3 regions of the Streptomyces sp. NBC_01261 genome follow, and region 3 is predicted to be linked to each of the others. Evidence: riboswitches for the same ligand, from Rfam matches in the RefSeq annotation. Region 3 holds a riboswitch; each other region holds the start of a gene.

Region 1 (6,030 bases), 8.9 Mb from region 3:
GTCACCCGCGCGAAGCTCGCGACGCTGGCGATCCCGACCGCGACCGCCACCTTCACCGTGCCGTAGCCCAGCGCGGTGACCAGGGCGAGGGACAGGAACAGGGCCGGGATCGACAGCAGTACGTCGACGAAGCGCATCAGCACGTCGTCGACCCAGCGTCCGACGAACCCGGCGACCAGACCGATCAGACTGCCCATCACGAAGGCGACCGCGACCGCGATCAGCGTTGCCTTCAGGGAGAGTTGGGCGCCGTGGACCACCCGGGAGAACACGTCGCGGCCCAGTTCGTCGGTGCCGAACCAATGCGCGCCGCTGGGGCCGCGGAAGTTCTCCGACGGCACCCCTGTCAGCGGATCCTTCGAGGTGAACAGGTCCGGCCAGAAGGAGGCCAGCACCACCAGGACGACGATCAGGACCGACAGCAGCAGACCCGGGCGGCGCACCAGGAACCTCCGGACGCGCCGCGGGTCGACGCGGCGCCCCGGTCCGGAGCCGCCGTCCGGTCCGGAGCCGCCGTTCGGTTCGGGGCCGCCTGCCGGTTCGGCCGGTCGGGCCGGGAGGCCGAGTGCGGCGCCGGTGGCTTCGTCGATCAGTTCCTGGCTCACGCGAGTACCGCCTTCCGGCCCGAGGCCATCACGATCCGCGGGTCCAGCAGCGGATACACGAGGTCGACGACCAGGTTCGTCACCACGAAGATCAGCGCTCCGAACACCACCACCCCCTGGACCAGCGGGATGTCCTGGGCGGTGACCGCGGCGGCCGTCACCCGGCCGAGGCCGTCACGCGAGAACACCGTCTCGACGACCACCGACCCCGCGATCAACTGCCCGACCAGCAGCCCCACGACCGTCAGCGCCGGCAGTGACGCGTTGCGCAGGGCGTGCCGCAGATGGACCCGCCAGCGGCCGGCGCCCTTGGCGCGGGCGGTCTCCACATAGGCCTGGTCCAGCGCCGTGAGGAGGCTCTTGGCGAGTACCTGGGCGACCTGCGCGCCGGTCGGGATCGCCAGGGTCACGGCCGGCAGGACCAGCCCCCGCAGCCCGTCGTTGCCGAAGGCGGGGAACCAGTGCAGCCGGAAGGAGAACATCTCGACGAGCAGCAGACCGGTCCAGAACGTCGGGACGGACACCCCCAACGGCGGGAGCGACAGCAGCAGTTGGCGCAGCCAGCGCTGGGAGGTGTAGGTCGCCAGCACGGCCAGGCCGCCGCCGAGGACCACCGCGAGCAGCAGCGCGGCACCGGTCAACTGGAGTGTCTGCGGCAGCGCGTCGGCCAGCGTCGAGGTCACCGGACGGCCCGTGGAGACCGCGTCGCCGAAGTCCCCGCGGACCGCCTTGCCGAGGTACTCGGCGTACTGCACCAGGACCGGCTTGTCGAAGCCGTACTGGTGGCGCAGCGCGGCGAGTTGGGCCGGATCGACCTGCCCGGTGTCCGCCCCGGCCCCGGCCATCGCGGAGACCGGGTCACCGGGCAGGTAGTCCAGCACCAGGAACGACACCGTGTACGCCGCCCACAGCACGCCGATCGCCTGCGCGACGCGTTTGATCACATAGCGGCGCATGCGCTAGCCGATCCAGGTGTCGTGCAGCTGGATCCGGCTGGAGGCGTCAAAGTCCAGGTTGTGCACCTTCTTCGACACGCCGAGCTGGGTCTGCAGCTCCACCACGGGTACGACGTACGCGTTCTGCACGATCAACTGCTGTGCCTGCCCCGCCAGTTCCTTCCGCTTGGCGGCGTCCGTCGTGGCCGCCTGCTGGGTGAGCGCCGTGTCCAGCGGACCCGCCGGGAGGCGGTAGGCGTTGGCCAGCTTGGTGGAGTACAGGGTGCGCAGGATGTCGGGGTCGGCCCGGGTGAGGTTGCCCCACAGTCCGTCGAAGTCACCGCTCTGCTGCACCGTCGCGACCTGGGAGATCTGCAGCTCCTTGAGTGCGATGTCGACGCCGACGGCCTTGAGTTGCTGCTGGATCAGCTCCAGCGCCGGCTGGTTAGTGGCCGAGTTCGCGAACCACTTGACGGTCAGGCTCAGCTTCTTGCCGTCCTTCTCACGGATGCCGTCGCTGCCCGTCTTCCAACCGGCCGCGTCCAGCAGGGACTTGGCCTTGGCCGCGTCGAAGGACAGGTCGGCGCCCAGGTTCTCGTAGTCCGGTGTGGTGCGCGCGAGGATGCTGGTGGCCGGCTGGGTGCCGGTCGGGAAGACGGTGTCGGCGATCTCCTGCCGGTTGACGGCGTACTCGATCGCCTGCCGCACCTTGATGTCCTTGAGGACCGGCCGGGAGTTGTTCAGCGCCAGGTTGAACACCGCACCGGGATTGGCCCGTCGGGCCAGGGCCACCTGGCCGCCCTTCAGCGCCGCCTCGTTGGCCTTGCCGACGCTGCTGATCGCGTCCACCTGCCCGGACTGGAGGCCGCCGGCCCGCACACCCGCCTCGGGCACCACCTTGAACACCAGCTTGTCCAGATACGCCTCGCCCTTCTTGCTCCACAGGGAGGAACCCCAGTCGTAACCCGTACGCCTGGCCAGGGTGATCGACTGGTTCTGCACATAGCTCTTCAGCGTGAAGGGCCCGGACCCCACCACTCCCTGGCTGCATTTCTGCTGCGGGGTCCTCTGCACGCTCGCCGAGGACTCGATGCCCAGCGAGTGAGTCGAAGTCGCCTGCAGGAACTGGGCGTTGGGCTGCTGGAAGGTCACCTTGACGGTGAGCGGGTCGACCACGGTGGTGCTCTTGACGCCGCTCAGATAGCCCTCGGCGAGGGTTCCCAGCGCGCCGAGTCTCGGCACCGCGTCGAAGTTGTCCTTGACCACCTGCGCGGTCAGCTTGGACCTGTCGCTGAAGGTGACACCCGATCTGAGGTGGAAGGTGAACGTGGTCGCGTCCGAGCTGACCTCCCAGCTCTTCGCCAGCCACGGCACGATCTTGCCGGTCCTGGGATCCTGGTCGGTGAGAGAGTCGACGAGCTGCCGTACCGAGTAGATGGTGTCGTTGCTGCCCACCTGCTGCGGGTCCACGCAACCGGAGTCGGAGCCCACCGCGAAGGTCAGGGTGCCACCGGACTTGGCCTGGCCGCTGCCGCTGTCGGAGCCGCCGCCTCCCGATCCGCAGGCGGTCAGCAGGATGCTGGTGGTCAGGAGGGCGGTGAGTGCCGTCCATCGGGCGGGGCGGATGTCCGGATGTGCTCTCACGGAGAGTGCTCCTACTCGTGTCACTACGCATGGGGTGCCCGCGGATCACGGCCGCGCACACGGGCGCGCCGCTCCGGTCGGCTCAACGCCGTTGACGGGCAGTGCAGTTGGAGGGTCAAGCGGGAAGGGGGGCGCGGCGGGTGCGGATGCCGTCCGTGAACACGGACAGGACCGCGAGAGGCTGCGGAAAAATGCCTGCGGGCCGCGACGGACGTCAGACGGACGTGGTCAAGGCGGTCAGGCGCGACACAGACAGCTGGTGAAGCGCTGCAGGTCGATGTGGCGGCGGCGGGAGAACCGGGAGAAGACGGTCGCGGCCGTCAGGGAGGCGACGGAGACGCTCGGGTCACTGCTGTGTCGCACGACCGTCCTCCCCGTCTCCGACCCTGGCCAAGGGCCCCGCGCTTGCAGGGATCGTCGGTGATCCTGCCGGGCTTTCACCTGGAGCACCCCACCGCGTCGGAGGGTTGCCGGTCAGCAAGCCAGGGCTTGACGCTGACACTCGATGCCGGTCGCGATCGTACGGAGCGACGTCGTCGTACGTCAATGGCGGGTCCGGCGCGACGAGGGAGATCGACCGGGCGGCCCAGCCCGACTTGACCTTGACGTGCGCGTCAACTCTTAACGTCGGTGGGCGCCGTACACGGTGTGCGGCCGTCAACGACCCGCCAGGAGCCCGTAGATGCCTCCGTCGAACATCCCCGCCACGCACCGCGAGGTCCGACTCGCCTCCCGTCCCCAAGGTGCCCTGGAATCGCGCCACTTCACCGTGGCGGAGGTCCCCGTCCCGGAACCGGGACCCGGGCAACTGCTGGTCCGCAACCGCCTGATGGGCGTCGCCGCGTCACTGCGCACGCTGATGGGGGAACAGGCGGGGCTGCCCCTGCCGTCGTTCGAGGTCGGCGGACCGCTGTCGGCCCCGGCCGTCGGGGAGGTGGTCACGGCCCCCGAGGGCGGGACCCCGCGCCCCGGCGATCTGGTGTCGCACTGGGCGGGGTTCCGCGAGTACGCCGTGGTGGACGCCGACGCGGTGCAACCCGTCGACCTGACGGTTCTGCCGGACCCCGTGGCATACCTCTCGCAGGGACCGGCGGCCTGGATCGGCGTCGTCCGGGGCGCCGAAGTACGCGAGGGGGACACGGTGTTCGTCTCCGGCGCGGCGGGCGGACTCGGCACCCTGGCCGGGCAGTTCGCCCGGCTGCGCGGAGCCGCCCGGGTCATCGGCAGCACCAGTTCACAGCGCAAGGCCGACTACCTGGTCGGGACACTGGGCTACGACGCGGTCGTGCTACGCGGAGCCGAACCCATCGAGGAACAGCTGCGCAAGGCGGCCCCGGACGGCATCGACGCGGTCGTGGACAACGTCGGCGGTGAGCAACTGCGGGCCGCGCTCGCCCTGGCCCGGCCCGGTGCCCGAGTGGGGCTGATCGGAGCGCTCTCCGCGCAGATCCCGGGCGAGAACACGGCGCCCGTCGAGATCGACACGTACTCGCTGATCGTGCGCGGGATCCAGCTCCGCGGCATCAGCGGCGCGCGCCACCGGGACGCGCTGACGGAATACCCGGAGACCTTCGGCCGTTGGCTCCGCGAGGGCTCGGTCACCGTCCCGCACACCCGCCTGTCCGGAATCGACCAGGCACCCCGGGCCCTGATGGAACTGCTCGAAGGACACCACATCGGCAGCGTGGTCGTGGAGTTGTAGTCGTCGGCCACCCGACTTCCGGAGGACGGAATGCGCATCGGCGACGCGGCGGCGGCCGTGGGTGTCACCACCCGAACCCTGCGCTACTACGAGCAGCGCGGCCTGATCACGGCTCGGCGTACGGCGTCGGGACAGCGGGAGTACGAGGAGGAGGACGTACGCCGACTCCACGCCGTCCGCGAGCTGTTGGACTCCGGCCTCACCATCGGCGACGTGCGGCTCCTCATCGACATCCTGGACGCGCTGCCCGGCCGCCCGGAGGTGCCGGCGGCCCACACGGGGCCGTACGCGGAGACGTGCGTCGTCCCTCAGGTGGCCTTCCGGCGACTGGCCGAACTCGACGCGCGCATCCGGGGGTTGACGGAGGTACGGGATCGCCTGGCCGACCGGCTCGACGTACGGTTCGGTGTCCTGGTCGGCCAACTCATCGGCCTGGACGTCCCCATGAGCGATGCCCCCGCCGGTTCCTGACACGGCCGCCGCCGAAGGTCCGCACACAGGCGGGCTTGCGGCGCCGGGCGGCGCCGGGAGATCATGCGCGTGCCCGGCGGGCGCCGGACGCGAGCCCGGAGTGCCCCTGCGCCGAGGCGCCGCAGGTTGCCGACGTCAGGACGGAGGGGAGTCATCGTGAGGACATCACCCCTCGGTCCGGTCCGCACCGCGGCTCTGCTCCCGGTCCGCACGAAGCGCCGGCACGTCGACCTGTGCCGGACCCACACCGCGCTCTGTCGCTGACCGGTCCCTCCGGCTCTCTCCCGGCAGGCCCGCGCCTCTCTCGCGCCTGACCGGTTTCGACCTCGCGTGTCCGGGCGTCGGCCCGTACCCGGGGAACTCCGTCACCCCACCACGCCACCGGCCGCGACGACACCGGCACCGGTGAGACGAGAACGGACGAGTCATGAGCGCGAAACAGCCCCGAACGCTGAAAACCGTCACCGGAGCCGGCGGCACCTCGGAGACCTACGACCTGGCCGTCGACCCCACCCGGTCCACGCTGGACACCGCTGTCCGGGTCGCGAAGCTCGCCGAGGCGGCGAGGATCGACGCACTGTTCACCGCGGATCTGCTCAGCTTCGACGCCCAGGGGCGATCGGCTCGCAGGAGCCGCTGGTCTTCGTGTCCGCCCTGAGCCAGGTGACCTCGC
Region 2 (6,030 bases), 6.0 Mb from region 3:
GTTCGACCGCGTCGACGGTCTCGGCGGGCCGTACGGAGACCGGCGGCAACGCCAGCTCGCGGCGCAGCCCCTGGGCCGCGTCCAGCACGGTGTCGAGCAGCAGCCGTACCCGCATGTCCTCGACGCTGCGGCCCTCGCGGGCGGCCTTGCGGGTGGCCTCCAGGGCCGCCTCCGCCTCGCCCAGCCGGGCTTTGAGGCGGCGGCTCTCGCTCTCGGCCGCGGACACCTGGACCTGGCTCTCGGCGCGCGCGGTGTCCGTCTCGGCCCGCAGCTTGCGCAGGGCGGCCTCGCCGCGCTTGACGTCGCTGTGGGCGGCCCGCAGCTTGCGGTGCAGCGAGTCCGCTTCCTTCTTCGCCGCGTCCAGCTCGGTGCGCAGCCGCTCGGTGTCGGCCCGGGTCGCGTCCCGTGCCTGCGCCAACTCCTCGCGCAGCCGCTCCAGTTCGGCCCGGCTCTCCTCGTCGGCGCGCTCGGCGTCGGCGCGCAGCGCCTCCTCGCCGGCGGCGGTCACGAGTTTCACCCAGCCGGTGGGGCGCAGAACATAGGCCGCGGCCGCCACGTCGAGCGGATCCGCGGCCGGGGGCGGCGAGCCGGAGTCGAGAGCGCCCGCGAGCTCCGCCTGGGCCTCTCTCAGCTTCTCCCCGATGCGCTGTCGGAACAGCGGATCGGTCTCCAGCGCGGCGGCCATGGCATTGCCCGCGAACTTGGCGCGCCGGTTGGGGGCGAAGCGGGCGTACTGTCGTAGCTGCGGGGGCAGTTCGGCGACGGTGAGGCCGCCGAAGCCGTCAGAGACGATCTGTACGACTCTTCTCCGCACGCCGTCGGGCAGCGGACGGTCGAGCACTTCGGCGGCGCCGTCGCCCGGCCCCCCGCCTGAGTTCTCCACCATCCTCACACCCCAATGTCTGTGCGGGGCCTCTCCCTCTCAGGAGGCGGCGCCCGGCCTGTCCACGAGTTCCACCTGGTCCACGGCATTGCACCAGCGGCAGCGCACCGACTCGATGGTCTCACTGACCACCTCGCGCTCCTCCACCTTCGGCTCACCCGCCAGGTCCAGGTGGAGGTACTCCACGACCTTCGACGAACGCGTCACGTCGAAGCGCGTGAGGTTGCCGCAGAGGGTGCAGCGCCACCGCGTGGAGGCAGTCGGCAGGGGAACCGTCATCGTGGCTGTCCGCTTCCTTCTCGTTCCAGTTTCCGTGATCGCCGGTTTCCCCGGCGAGTGTGGCTCGTAACCCTACGGCCTGGCGGGTACTCACCGCTCGGCCGTCCACAGCGGCGATTCACCCTGTCCCGTTGCGTCCCGTTACGTCATGCTCTGTAGCCATGATCAGCAACTGGGGCACGGCCCTCGTCAGGACGTTCCGCGGCACCTCGACGCCCATGACGTACACCCTGATCGGCCTGTGCTGCCTGATCTTCGTCCTCGGCCCGGCCTCGGGCTTCGTCCCGTCCTACGGCACCGGGGACGCGCTGCTCGCCGCGCAGCGGGCGTACTTCCGCCGCTGGGGCGTGGTCCCGGCCGACCTGTTCGGCAGCCCCGCCCGGGAGGCCCTGACCCCGGTCACGGCCCTCTTCATCCACGGCAGCTGGATCCACCTCCTCGGCAACATGCTCTTCCTCTACGTCTTCGGAGCGATGACCGAGGAACGGCTTGGCCGGGTCGAGTTCACCCTGTTCTACGTGGTCTGCGGCTACCTGGCGCTGCTGGGCTACGCGGTGGCCAACGCCGACTCCGAGCAGTCGCTGGTCGGCGCGTCCGGGGCGATCTCGGCGGTCCTCGGGGCGTTCCTGTACTTGTTCCCCCGGGCCCGCGTGACGAGTCTCCTCCCCTTCCTCTTCTTCCTGCCGCTGCGCTTCCCCGCGTGGGTCGTGCTGCCGTTCTGGGCGGCCCTCCAGTGGCTGGCGGCGGGGCAGGCGGCGCAGGGGCCCGGGGTGGCGTACCTCGCCCACCTCGTGGGCTTCACGCTGGGCTTCGGTTACGCGTGGGTGAGATTCAGGAAGAAGAAGGGCTCGAAGGGCGGACTTGGAAGGGCGGTGGTGGGAGACGGGCGGGCGACTAGAGTTGGGCCCGCCCCAGTAACGGTCCCCGAGGGAGAGAACCAGCCGTGATCACCGCGATCGTCCTCATCAAGACCAGCGTGGACCGGATTCCGGAGATCGCCGAGTCGATCGCCGCGCTCGAATCTGTGAGCGAGGTCTTTTCCGTCACCGGTACGTATGACTTGATCGCGATGGTTCGGGTGCGGCAGCACGAGGATCTGGCCGAGGTGATTCCTGGGCGGATCAGCAAGATCCCCGGAGTCGAGGGGACGGATACGCACGTGGCGTTCCGGACGTACTCGCAGCATGACCTTGAGGCCGCGTTCGCCATCGGGTTGGACTCGTGAGGTTGGGCGCCTAGTGGGGTGGGGGGCGCGGATCGTTTGCGACTGACGGCCGTGTGTGGCTGGTCGCACAGTTCCCCGCGCCCTAAGGGGTTGCACTGACGCCCGTCACATCGGACCGAGTGGTCGCGCCCACCCGGCGGAGCCGCACATCGACACAGCCCCGCGCCCCTAGGGGGTTGCACTGACGCCCGTCACATCGGACCGAGTGGTCGCGCCCACGCGGCGGAGCCGCAGATTGACACAGCCCCGCGCCCCTAGGGGGTTGCACTGACGCCCGTCACATCGGACCGAGTGGTCGCGCCCACGCGGGGGAGCCGCAGATTGACACAGCCCCGCGCCCCTGGGTGGGCTGCCCTACAGCCCGTTCAGATCACACCGTGGGGACACAACGGCCGTTCTCCGTGCGGTAGTTCCACTTCGCACCGTCGGTCACCAGCTCCCGTACCGCCGTCACGAAACGCTCGACGTGCTCGTCCGGGGTGCCCGCGCCGAAGCTGACTCGGATCGCGTTGAGGGACTTCTCGCCCGGGGCCGCCTCGGGGGCGCCGCACTCGCCCTGGGTCTGCGGGTCGCTGCCCAGCAGGGTGCGGACCAGGGGGTGGGCGCAGAAGAGGCCGTCGCGGACTCCGATGCCGTACTCGGCGGAGAGGGCGGCGGCGAAGTGGGAGCTGTTCCAGCCGTCGACGACGAAGGAGATCACGCCCACCCTCGGGGCGTCGTCGCCGAACAACGACAGCACGCGCACCTCCGGGACCTCGGCCAGGCCTGACCGCACCTTCTCGATCAGGTGCCTCTCGCGGGCGACCAGGGTGTCGAAGCCCGCCTCCGTGAGCGCCTTGCAGGCCGACGCGATGGAGTAGGCGCCGATGACGTTCGGGGAGCCGGCCTCGTGGCGGGCCGCGCTGTCGTGCCACTCCACGTCCACTCCCCCGTCCTCGCGCCGCGTGACCTTGCGGCTCGCGCCGCCGCCCGCGAGGTAGGGGTCGGCCGCCTGGAGCCAGTCCGCGCGGCCGGCGAGGACGCCCGAGCCGAAGGGGGCGTAGAGCTTGTGGCCGGAGAAGGCGATCCAGTCGACGTCGAGGTCCTGGACGGACACCGGGTGGTGCGGGGCCAGTTGGGCGGCGTCCAGGACGATACGGGCGCCGTGGGCGTGAGCCGCGGCCGCCAGCTCCCGTACCGGCCACAGCTCGCCGGTGACGTTCGAGGCGCCGGTGACGCAGACCAGGGCCGGGCCGTACGGGTCCCGGCCGGCGAGGGCCTGCTCCAGGGTCTCGACGGCCTGGGCCGGGGTGCGCGGGGCGTTGAGGTAGGTGACCCGGGCGTCCTTCCAGGGGAGCAGGGACGCGTGGTGCTCGGTCTCGAAGACGAAGACCTGACAGTCGGCGGGGAGGGCGGCGGCGAGGAGGTTCAGGGAGTCCGTGGTCGAGCGGGTGAAGATCAGCTGGTCGTCGGCGCGGCAGTCCAGGAACTCCTCGACCGTCCTGCGGGCGTTCTCGAACAGGTCCGTGGAGAGCTGCGAGAGGTAGCCGGCGCCGCGGTGCACGCTGCCGTAGTACGGGGCGTAGGCCGCCACGTCGTCCCAGACGCGCTGGAGGGCGGGGGCGCTGGCCGCGTAGTCGAGCGCCGCGTAGGTGACTTCGCCGCCCGTGACGAGCGGGACGGTGACATCCCGGCCGAGAACGGGCAGCGCCTCCGGAATGTCACTGCAAATGGTCTGAGCGGCGGCAACGGTGGAGACAGACATGGCGAACTCCCGTAAGAGGCAGGCGAATTCACTGCGCGAGCGGGCATGGCTTCGGCGCAGGGAAAGGTAAAGGGGGATGTGCGGAGTGGGGGCTTCGCGCCCTATCGCATTCGCTTGCTCACAGAGAGCTCCCTCGATGACCAGGACCCCTGGTGTCTTTCGAGGGGCCCGCGCTTGCCGCAGACCTCGCTGCCTACGGCCTGGTCTTCACCCGGGGCACCCCGCCACGGACGGAGGGTTGCCGGACAGTCGGCCGGGGCCTCATGACTGTCACTCATGACCTGGTCGGAAAACCTACGCGAGGTGATCGGTGTCCCGCAACCCGTGTCCGGATCGCGGGACACCGACCGCCGTGCCGCTATGCGTTGCTGGCGGCGGCCCAGCGCTCCAGCGTGCGCTTGGCCGCCCCCGAGTCGATCGACTCGGCCGCCTTCGCCATCCCGGCCCGGATCCGGTCCGCCAGCGGCCCGTCCCCGGCCTCCAGCGCCACCAGGGCCGCCGCCGAGTTCAGGAGTACGGCGTCGCGTACGGGGCCCGTCTCGCCGTCCAGGAGACGGCGGGCGACGTCCGCGTTGTACTCGGGGTCGGCACCGCGCAGGGCTTCCACGGGGACCAGTTCGAGGCCGACGTCCCGCGGGTCGAAGGACTCCTCGGTGACCTTGCCCTCGCGGACGATCCACACCCGGGAGGTGGCCGTGGTCGTCAGCTCGTCGAGGCCGTCGTCACCGCGGAACACCAGCGCGGAGGAACCGCGTTCGGCGAGTACGCCCGCGATGAGCCCGGCCATGCGGGTGTCGAAGCAGCCGACCGCCGACGAGGTGACCCTGGCCGGGTTGGTCAGCGGGCCGAGGAGGTTGAACGCGGTCGGCACTCCCAGGTCTCGCCGGACCGCGCCCGCGAACCGCATCGTGGGGTGGAACTTGGCCGCGAAGCAGAACGTGATCCCGGCCTCCTCCACCACCTGCGCGACCCGCTCGGGCGACAGCTCCAGGTTGATGCCGAGCCGCTCCAGCACGTCGGAGGAACCGCTCGCCGAGGACGAGGCCCGGTTGCCGTGCTTGACGACCCTCGCACCGGTGCCCGCGATCACGATGGCGGACATCGTCGAGATGTTGACCGTCTTGGCCCGGTCGCCGCCCGTACCGACGATGTCGACGGCCGGCCCCGGGATGTCCAGCGGCTTCGCGTGGGCGTACATCGTCTCGACGAGGCCGTTGATCTCCTCGACGGTCTCGCCCTTGGCCCGCAGCGCCACCAGGAAGCCCGCGATCTGGGCGTCCGCCGCCTCACCGCTCATGATGCGGTCCATCGCCCACGCCGTGTCGGCGGTGCTCAGGTCCTGTCCGGCGAGCAGCGCGCTCAGTACGTCGGGCCAGGAACGGGCCGCCGCGGTGTCGCCTCCAGCGGGGGTCACAGCGCTCATACGGCCGCTCCTGGGTGTCGTAGAAACCTGCTTCACAAGACGTGCCCCACCCTATCCAGCGCGGGGCACGGCGAAGGGCCCCGTCCGGTGTTCGGACGGGGCCCTTCGACTGTGGCGTGGCGACGCCTCAGCGATCAGTGGTGGCCGTGGCCGCTCGTGATCTCCTTGTACTCCTCGACGGTGGGCTTGGGGATCTGGGACTCCTCGCCGTAGTACGCCTCGCTCAGCTTGGCGCGCAGCTTCTGGGAGCCCTTCACCTTGCGCTCGACGCCGTTGTCGTCGACGGTCGCACCGATCGCGGCCGGCTCGTACTGCTCGTGCGCGGTGAGCGTGTGCAGCGCGTCCTGGCTGAGCGGCTCGTGGATCTCGACGAACTCACCGTGCGGCAGGCGCTTGATGACGCCCGACTCGCGGCCGTGCAGCACCTTGTCCCGGTCGCGGCGCTGGAGGCCGAGGCAGACCCGCTTGGTGGCGAT
Region 3 (6,030 bases):
CGACGGTCTTGCCGGCGAGGTTCTCGTAACTGCCGCCGAAGTTCCAGGTGTTGCTCGCCTTCACCGCGAAGCCGAGGTTGTCCTCGCGGTAGGAGGCGAACTCGTACTTCGCCTTGCGCTCCTCGGTGTCGGTGACGTTGGAGAAGGCGACGTCGACCTTGCCGCTGTCGAGGCCGATGAAGAGGTTCTCCCACGTGGAGTTCTTCAGCTCGGGCTTGAGGCCGAGGACGGCGGCGACCAGGCGGGCGATGTCGGTCTCCGAACCCGTGAGGGTCTTCTGGTCCGAACCGACGTAGCCGAGCGGCGGGGAGCCCGCGGGCAGGAAGCCGACGCCGATCTCCAACGTGCCGCTCTTCGCCACGGACTTGGGCAACTCGGCGCTGATCGACTTCACTTCGGCGACCTTGAGGGTCGTCTCCTTGGCGGCACCGTTGGAGAGAGCCCCCACGGTGACCGTGCCGGAGGCGGCGCTGCCGGACGTGGTGGCCGCGTCGCTGTCGCCGCCGCAGGCCGCGAGACCGCCGGCGAGGGAGGCGAGGACGGTTCCCGCGGTGAGTCCGCGAGTGAGTCTGCTGCGAAGGCTGGGCGTAGACATGGCTGTTCCTAGGCTCGGTGTTCGGGCTGGTGAAGGTGGAAGCGAGGGTGCTCAGAGGACCTTGCTGAGGAAGTCCCTGGTCCGTTCGTGCTGTGGCTTGTCGAGGACCTCGTGGGGCGGGCCCTGCTCGACGATCTTTCCGCCGTCGATGAAGACGACCCGGTCGGCGACCTCGCGGGCGAAGCCGATCTCGTGGGTGACGATGACGAGGGTGGTGCCGCTGGTCGCCAAGTCCTTGATGACGGAAAGGACTTCGCCGACGAGTTCGGGGTCGAGGGCGGAGGTCGGCTCGTCGAAGAGGATGACTCCGGGGCGCAGGGCGAGGGCGCGTGCGATGGCCACGCGCTGTTGCTGGCCGCCGGAGAGTTGCCTCGGGTAGGCACCGGTCTTCTCGGCGAGTCCGACACGGCCGAGCAACTCCCGGGCCAGTTCCAGGGCTTCGGGCTTGCCGAGCCGGCCGGTGGCGACCGGGGCGGCGGCCACGTTGTCCAGGACGGTCAAGTGCGGGAAGAGGTTGAAGTTCTGGAAGACGAACCCGATCCGACTGCGCTGGGCGAGGATGGCCCGCTCGCTCAACTCCTTCAGCCTGCCGCCCTGTTGCCGCACTCCGATCAGCTCGCCGTTGACACTGACGTAGCCGATCTCGGGCTTCTCCAGGTGGTTGACGACCCGCAGCAGCGTGGACTTGCCGGAGCCGGACGGGCCGAGGATCACGGTGACCTCGCCGGGCCGCACGGTCAGGTCGACGCCGTCCAGCACCCGGTGCGCGCCGTACCACTTGTGGACGTCGTGCACCTCTACGGCGGCGGGTGTGATGTCCGCCAGCGGTTCGACGGTGTTCGTGCTCATACGGCGGCCTCCCTGCGGATGCGGGCCCGCAGGTCGGTGACACCAGTGCGGAGTTTCTGGATCGGGGTCGGCGGCAGGGAGCGGGTGGCGCCCCGGGCGTAGTGCCGCTCGACGTAGAACTGGATGACGGACACGACGCTGGTGAGGATCAGGTACCAGACGGTGACGACCAGGAGCAGCGGCACGATGTCGCCCGGGTAGGTGGAGCCCATCGTCTGCGCGGAGCCGAACAGGTCGAGCAGCGAGACGTAGAAGACCAGGGAGGTGCTCTTGATCAGGCCGATCAGCTGGTTGACGTAGTTCGGGGTGATGGAGCGCAGCGCCTGCGGGAAGACGATCCTGCGGAACTGGTAGCCCTTGGGCAGGCCGAGGGCGGAGGCCGCCTCGTGCTGACCCTGGTCGACGGAGAGGATGCCGCCGCGGACCACTTCCGCCGCGTAGGCCGCCTCGTTGAGGCTGAGGCCGACGACGGCGACGGCCATGTCGGTGGCCAGTTTCGACTCGTCGAAGGAGAAGAAGGCGGGGCCGAAGGGGACGCCGATGCTGAGTGTCTGGTACAGGGCGCTGAAGTTGTAGAGGAAGATCAGCACCACGATGAGCGGGATCGAGCGCAGGGCCCATACGTAGGTCCAGCTCGCCGCGCGCAGTACCGGGCTCTTGGAGAGCCGGGCCAGGGCGAGCAGGATGCCGCCGAGGAGGCCCAACACGGCGCTCAGCGCGGCTACTTCGAGGGTGATGACGAGTCCGTCGAGGATCGTCGGGCGCAGGAACCAGTAGCCGAAGCGGTCCCACTGGTAGAAGGAGTTGGTGACCAGTCCGTGGATGAACTGGGCGACCAGCACCAGCACGACCAGAGTGACGATCCACCGGCCGGGCCGGCGCAGCGGCTGAACTCGCTGTGCTGTCAGGGGTTTTGACGGGGCGTCGGCGGGCGGCGCGGCGGCCAGGGACACGGTGGTGCCCGGGGGTTCAGTCATGGAGGGCTCCGGCGGAAGTCGGACACCCCGGGTCGCGACACCCGGGCGAGGCTGGCGCGACGCACGAGGTGAGGTACACACAGGACCGGGGGCTGGGCGGACAACGGCACACCGCGCGGGCGGTGTTCGTCAGGAACGCGGAACGCGAGGGCTGGGAGAAGTCGTCAGCCTCGACAGCGGGCGAAGCCCGGGGCGGTACACGCGGTACACAGTGCGCTGTTGACGCGCAGCAGATCGACGGCACGGTCCGCGACGAGAGGGTTCACGCACGGCAGTACGCAGCCCGGGGAGCGGCGTACTGCCGTCCGGAGAGCTGCGTACATGTCCGTCACCCATCACTGTTGTGGCCCAGGGGCCTCGCGCTTACCGAAAACGTCATCCGGTCCGGTCGTCACCTGGGGCACCCCACCGCGTGCGAGGGTTGCCGGTCAGCAAGCCAGGGCTTGTCGCTGACACTCATGACCGTTCTAGGTCGCAAGTTAAGACAATTGTCCGAACGTATGTCAATGGCCGTCCACCAACTGGACGCCACAGAACGCGCTCAGCTGCGGCAAGCTCCCGTTTCGTCTGCCACGTGGGCGGCCCAGTCCAGGATCTGGACAGCCGCGCCGGCGGCCTCCAAGCCCCGGCAGCGGGCGTGGTGACGGCGGGCGATGCCGTCGAGGTCGAGGTGGGTGCCGAAGGCCGGGTGGGCGGCCAGGCGGCGGGCGTAGGCCCACAGGTGGGGGTGGTCGGCGATGCGCTGTACGGCGGCGGCGTCGAGGTGGTTGCGGTGCACGGTGTCGAGTTGGACCAGTGACACCCACAACTCGACGTCCGCGGCGGTGAGTTCGTCGCGGATCATGTGCTCGCGGCCGTCCAGCCACCGGTCCAGCGAACCCAGGGTCTCCAGCAGCCGGGCGACCGCCGCGTCGCGCTCCTCCTGCTCGACACCGGCCGCGCCGGCCCGCTGCGCGGCGTCCTCGATGCCTTCGGCGCACAGTCGCTCGACGGCCTCGATCTCCGACTCGGCGCCGCACGGGTACAACTGGGGTCCCCCCGCGCCGAAGTGCCGGGCGAGGTCGCGCATGATGTCGGGCGCGTGGGTGCTGACGATCCGGCCGGACCAGTCGTCGCTGAGCACCGGCGCGGCGGCCGGTCCGGAGTAGCGGTGCGCGCTCGCCTCGTAGAGCGGGCGCAACGCGGAGTGTCCACCGCTGGGACAGTCGGGTACGGCGGACAGGAACACGGCCGGACAGCTCTCGTCGAGGCCGAGCAGGCTGTGGGTGACGGCGATGCGCAGGCCGTCGGCGCAGGCGGTGGACAGATGCAGGCGGTAGCGGCGCGGCACGGCGTAGTGCCCGCTGCGCGCGTCGCGTCCGATCCGGCCCCGGAACACGGGGGCGGAACGGGGTGCGGGGATGGCGGCGAGAGGCGTGCTGGACATGGGACTCCCCTGGTACGGGCGCGTGGACGTACGCGCGGCGGAAGCGTCGTCGAGCGGAGGACGGGGGCTCAGCGCGGGGGGTTCAGCGCGCTGCAGACCCGCAGCAGGTCGATGTGACGGCGGGAGGTCAGAAGAGGCGAACGGTCCCCGCGGCTGGTGGTGACCGACTCAAGGCGCCCCATTGTTTCCCTACCTGTTCACTAGGATTCCCTACTGGAGTGTCGATCCGCCGTCGCCCGGGGTCAAGAGGGCGTCCACGGGTCGGGCACCGATGCCCGACCCGTGGACATCCCGGGTCGCTGCCTCGCGTAGGTCAGCGCCGCTACTTCGCGTACATCAGGGTGCCGAAGCCGAGCTGGTCGTAGCCGCCGCTGTCGGAGCCGTAGTCACCTCCCCCGCCCTCGGGCGCGACGAGGTCGTAGTACATGGCCGAGATGTACGGGTCGTCGAGGCCGATCCGCCGGTTGTAGTGGAAGTGGAGCATCGCCCACACCGGGCGGATCTGGCCGCGCGAGGCGGAGGAGACCACCGTCTGGGACGACTGGGCGCAGTTCTGGCCGGTGCCCCACGTGTAGGTGGTGAAGGGCACGTCGCTGCCGTTGTTGTACTTCGCGACGTACTGGGCGGCCTTCATGAAGCGACGGCTGTCGTACGAGTAGAGGTCGTCGCCCTGGTTCCAGGCCATCTCGCAGACCGCGCCCATCTGGCCCATGCCCAGGACGGTGTGGCCCTGGTCGCGGCCGGATTCCTGCCACTGGCCCAGCGCGTAGCCGTCCGAGTCGGTGTACAGATACGGCACCGCGTGCGCGATGGAGCCGTTGCCCGCACCGGACTTGAAGTACGTGACGGCCTGGTCGTACTTGGCGGAGTCCTCGTTGAGGATGCCGATGGCCAGGATCGAGGCCATGTTGCACAGGTCCCAGTTGGCCCAGTAGTTGGTGATGCAGGCGTCGTTGTGGTTGGTCAGGAAGCTGTTGTTGAGCGGGTAGAAGACGTTGGCCAGCATCTGCTGGGCGGCGGCGAGATGGAACCCGCTGTAGTCCCGCATCAGTTCGCAGGCGTTGGCGAACTGCCAGCCGTAGAGTCCGGCCGCGAGGAACCGGTCGGCGTTTCCGGTGACCGAAGTCAGCGTCGAAGACCAGGCGTTGAGGATGTTCGCGGCACACACGGCGTTCGCCTCGGTGCCGCCGACCTTCCAGCGCAGGGCGTTCTGGTAGGCGGCGGCGATGTCGTTGTACAGCAGGCTGTAGTTCTGGCCGTCGCCGCCGCGGATGATCGTGGCGGTGGCCCGGTTCGTCCAGGTCGACTGGGAGTGGGAGTTGGCGGTCAGCCTGTTCCAGCCGGACAGCCAGGGGTCGGTTCCCGCCGCGACCCTGACCTTGGCCCGGTTGATGTCTCCGGCGTTGTGCAGCATGCCGGGGTGGGTGAACGTGGCCGGGGCCGCGTGCGCGGCGGTGGCCACGGTGGCGCCGCCGAGGGCGACGGCTGCGGTGAGCCCACCGGCGGTCTTCAGAAGACCGCGGCGGCTCAACTCTGTTCCGCGGAGGTGCTCGTGGGGGGACGTGCGGCTCATTGCGGTGCATCTCCAATCCATGACGGATCAGGTGGGCGTGATGCTCACCTCGTCGAACTCGGTGGTGCAGCGGACCAGTTGACCGCGCGAGCAGACCACCAGCCCGACGTAGTAGGGGGCGTCACCGAAGCCGGGGATCTCTCCGTCGGCGAGGGGGGTCCAGGTGACACCGTCGTCGGTGGACAGCGCTGCGCCGAAGGCGGTCCCGACGCGCTTCAGCCGCAGCAGGGCGGGGAGGGCGACAGCGGCTCCGCCGGTGAAGGCGGAGGCACCGGCCACGGTCCTGCGGAGCATGAGCTGGGCACTGGTCCCGCCGGTGACGATCGCTCCGGCGGCCTGGTCGAACGGCGACAGCGACTTCGCCATGAGCAGCCCGACCCGGTCGGTGGTCGCTCCACTACGGGAGACGATCCGCGCGACGAGCTCGCAGTCACCGCTGACGGGCCGCCGTACGAACTGCCCCGTCATTCCTTGGCCGTTGGCGTTGAGATCGACACCCGCGCCCCGCACGGTGAAGGTGCCGCCGCCGTACGACGTGCTGCCCGGCGTGGTGATCGCCACCACGCCCAGCGTCCCAAAGGCACGGTCGTCGAGCACGGTGTCGCCGAGA

Evidence for each region. A riboswitch is a leader RNA that binds a small molecule or an ion and turns the genes downstream of it on or off. The one in region 3 is predicted to bind S-adenosylmethionine.
Region 1: linked by a shared signal. The riboswitch ahead of OG226_RS47665 (putative leader peptide) and the one ahead of OG226_RS08165 (amino acid ABC transporter permease) in region 3 are both predicted to bind S-adenosylmethionine.
Region 2: linked by a shared signal. The riboswitch ahead of OG226_RS35220 (aminotransferase class V-fold PLP-dependent enzyme) and the one ahead of OG226_RS08165 (amino acid ABC transporter permease) in region 3 are both predicted to bind S-adenosylmethionine.

Annotation. Positions count from the first base shown of each region.
Region 1 covers NZ_CP108463.1:10,725,767-10,731,796, forward strand. Annotated here, with positions in the region: gene OG226_RS47650 (ABC transporter permease) at 1-605, opposite strand, end outside; gene OG226_RS47655 (ABC transporter permease) at 602-1,561, opposite strand; gene OG226_RS47660 (ABC transporter substrate-binding protein) at 1,565-3,184, opposite strand; gene OG226_RS47665 (putative leader peptide) at 3,422-3,547, opposite strand; SAM riboswitch class IV at 3,581-3,694, opposite strand; gene OG226_RS47670 (MDR family NADP-dependent oxidoreductase) at 3,867-4,886, shown strand; gene OG226_RS47675 (MerR family transcriptional regulator) at 4,917-5,357, shown strand; gene OG226_RS47680 (hypothetical protein) at 5,785-6,015, shown strand; gene OG226_RS47685 (LLM class flavin-dependent oxidoreductase) at 6,003-6,030, shown strand, end outside.
Region 2 covers NZ_CP108463.1:7,896,535-7,902,564, reverse strand. Annotated here, with positions in the region: gene OG226_RS35240 (NYN domain-containing protein) at 1-886, opposite strand, end outside; gene OG226_RS35235 (hypothetical protein) at 923-1,162, opposite strand; gene OG226_RS35230 (rhomboid family intramembrane serine protease) at 1,324-2,109, shown strand; gene OG226_RS35225 (Lrp/AsnC family transcriptional regulator) at 2,106-2,387, shown strand; gene OG226_RS35220 (aminotransferase class V-fold PLP-dependent enzyme) at 2,758-4,131, opposite strand; SAM riboswitch class IV at 4,297-4,413, opposite strand; gene trpD (anthranilate phosphoribosyltransferase) at 4,490-5,554, opposite strand; gene qcrB (cytochrome bc1 complex cytochrome b subunit) at 5,689-6,030, opposite strand, start outside.
Region 3 covers NZ_CP108463.1:1,854,724-1,860,753, forward strand. Annotated here, with positions in the region: gene OG226_RS08155 (ABC transporter substrate-binding protein) at 1-595, opposite strand, end outside; gene OG226_RS08160 (amino acid ABC transporter ATP-binding protein) at 647-1,444, opposite strand; gene OG226_RS08165 (amino acid ABC transporter permease) at 1,441-2,421, opposite strand; SAM riboswitch class IV at 2,776-2,885, opposite strand; gene OG226_RS08170 (glutathione S-transferase C-terminal domain-containing protein) at 2,963-3,847, opposite strand; gene OG226_RS08175 (putative leader peptide) at 3,916-4,029, opposite strand; gene OG226_RS08180 (alginate lyase family protein) at 4,170-5,420, opposite strand; gene OG226_RS08185 (alginate lyase family protein) at 5,448-6,030, opposite strand, start outside.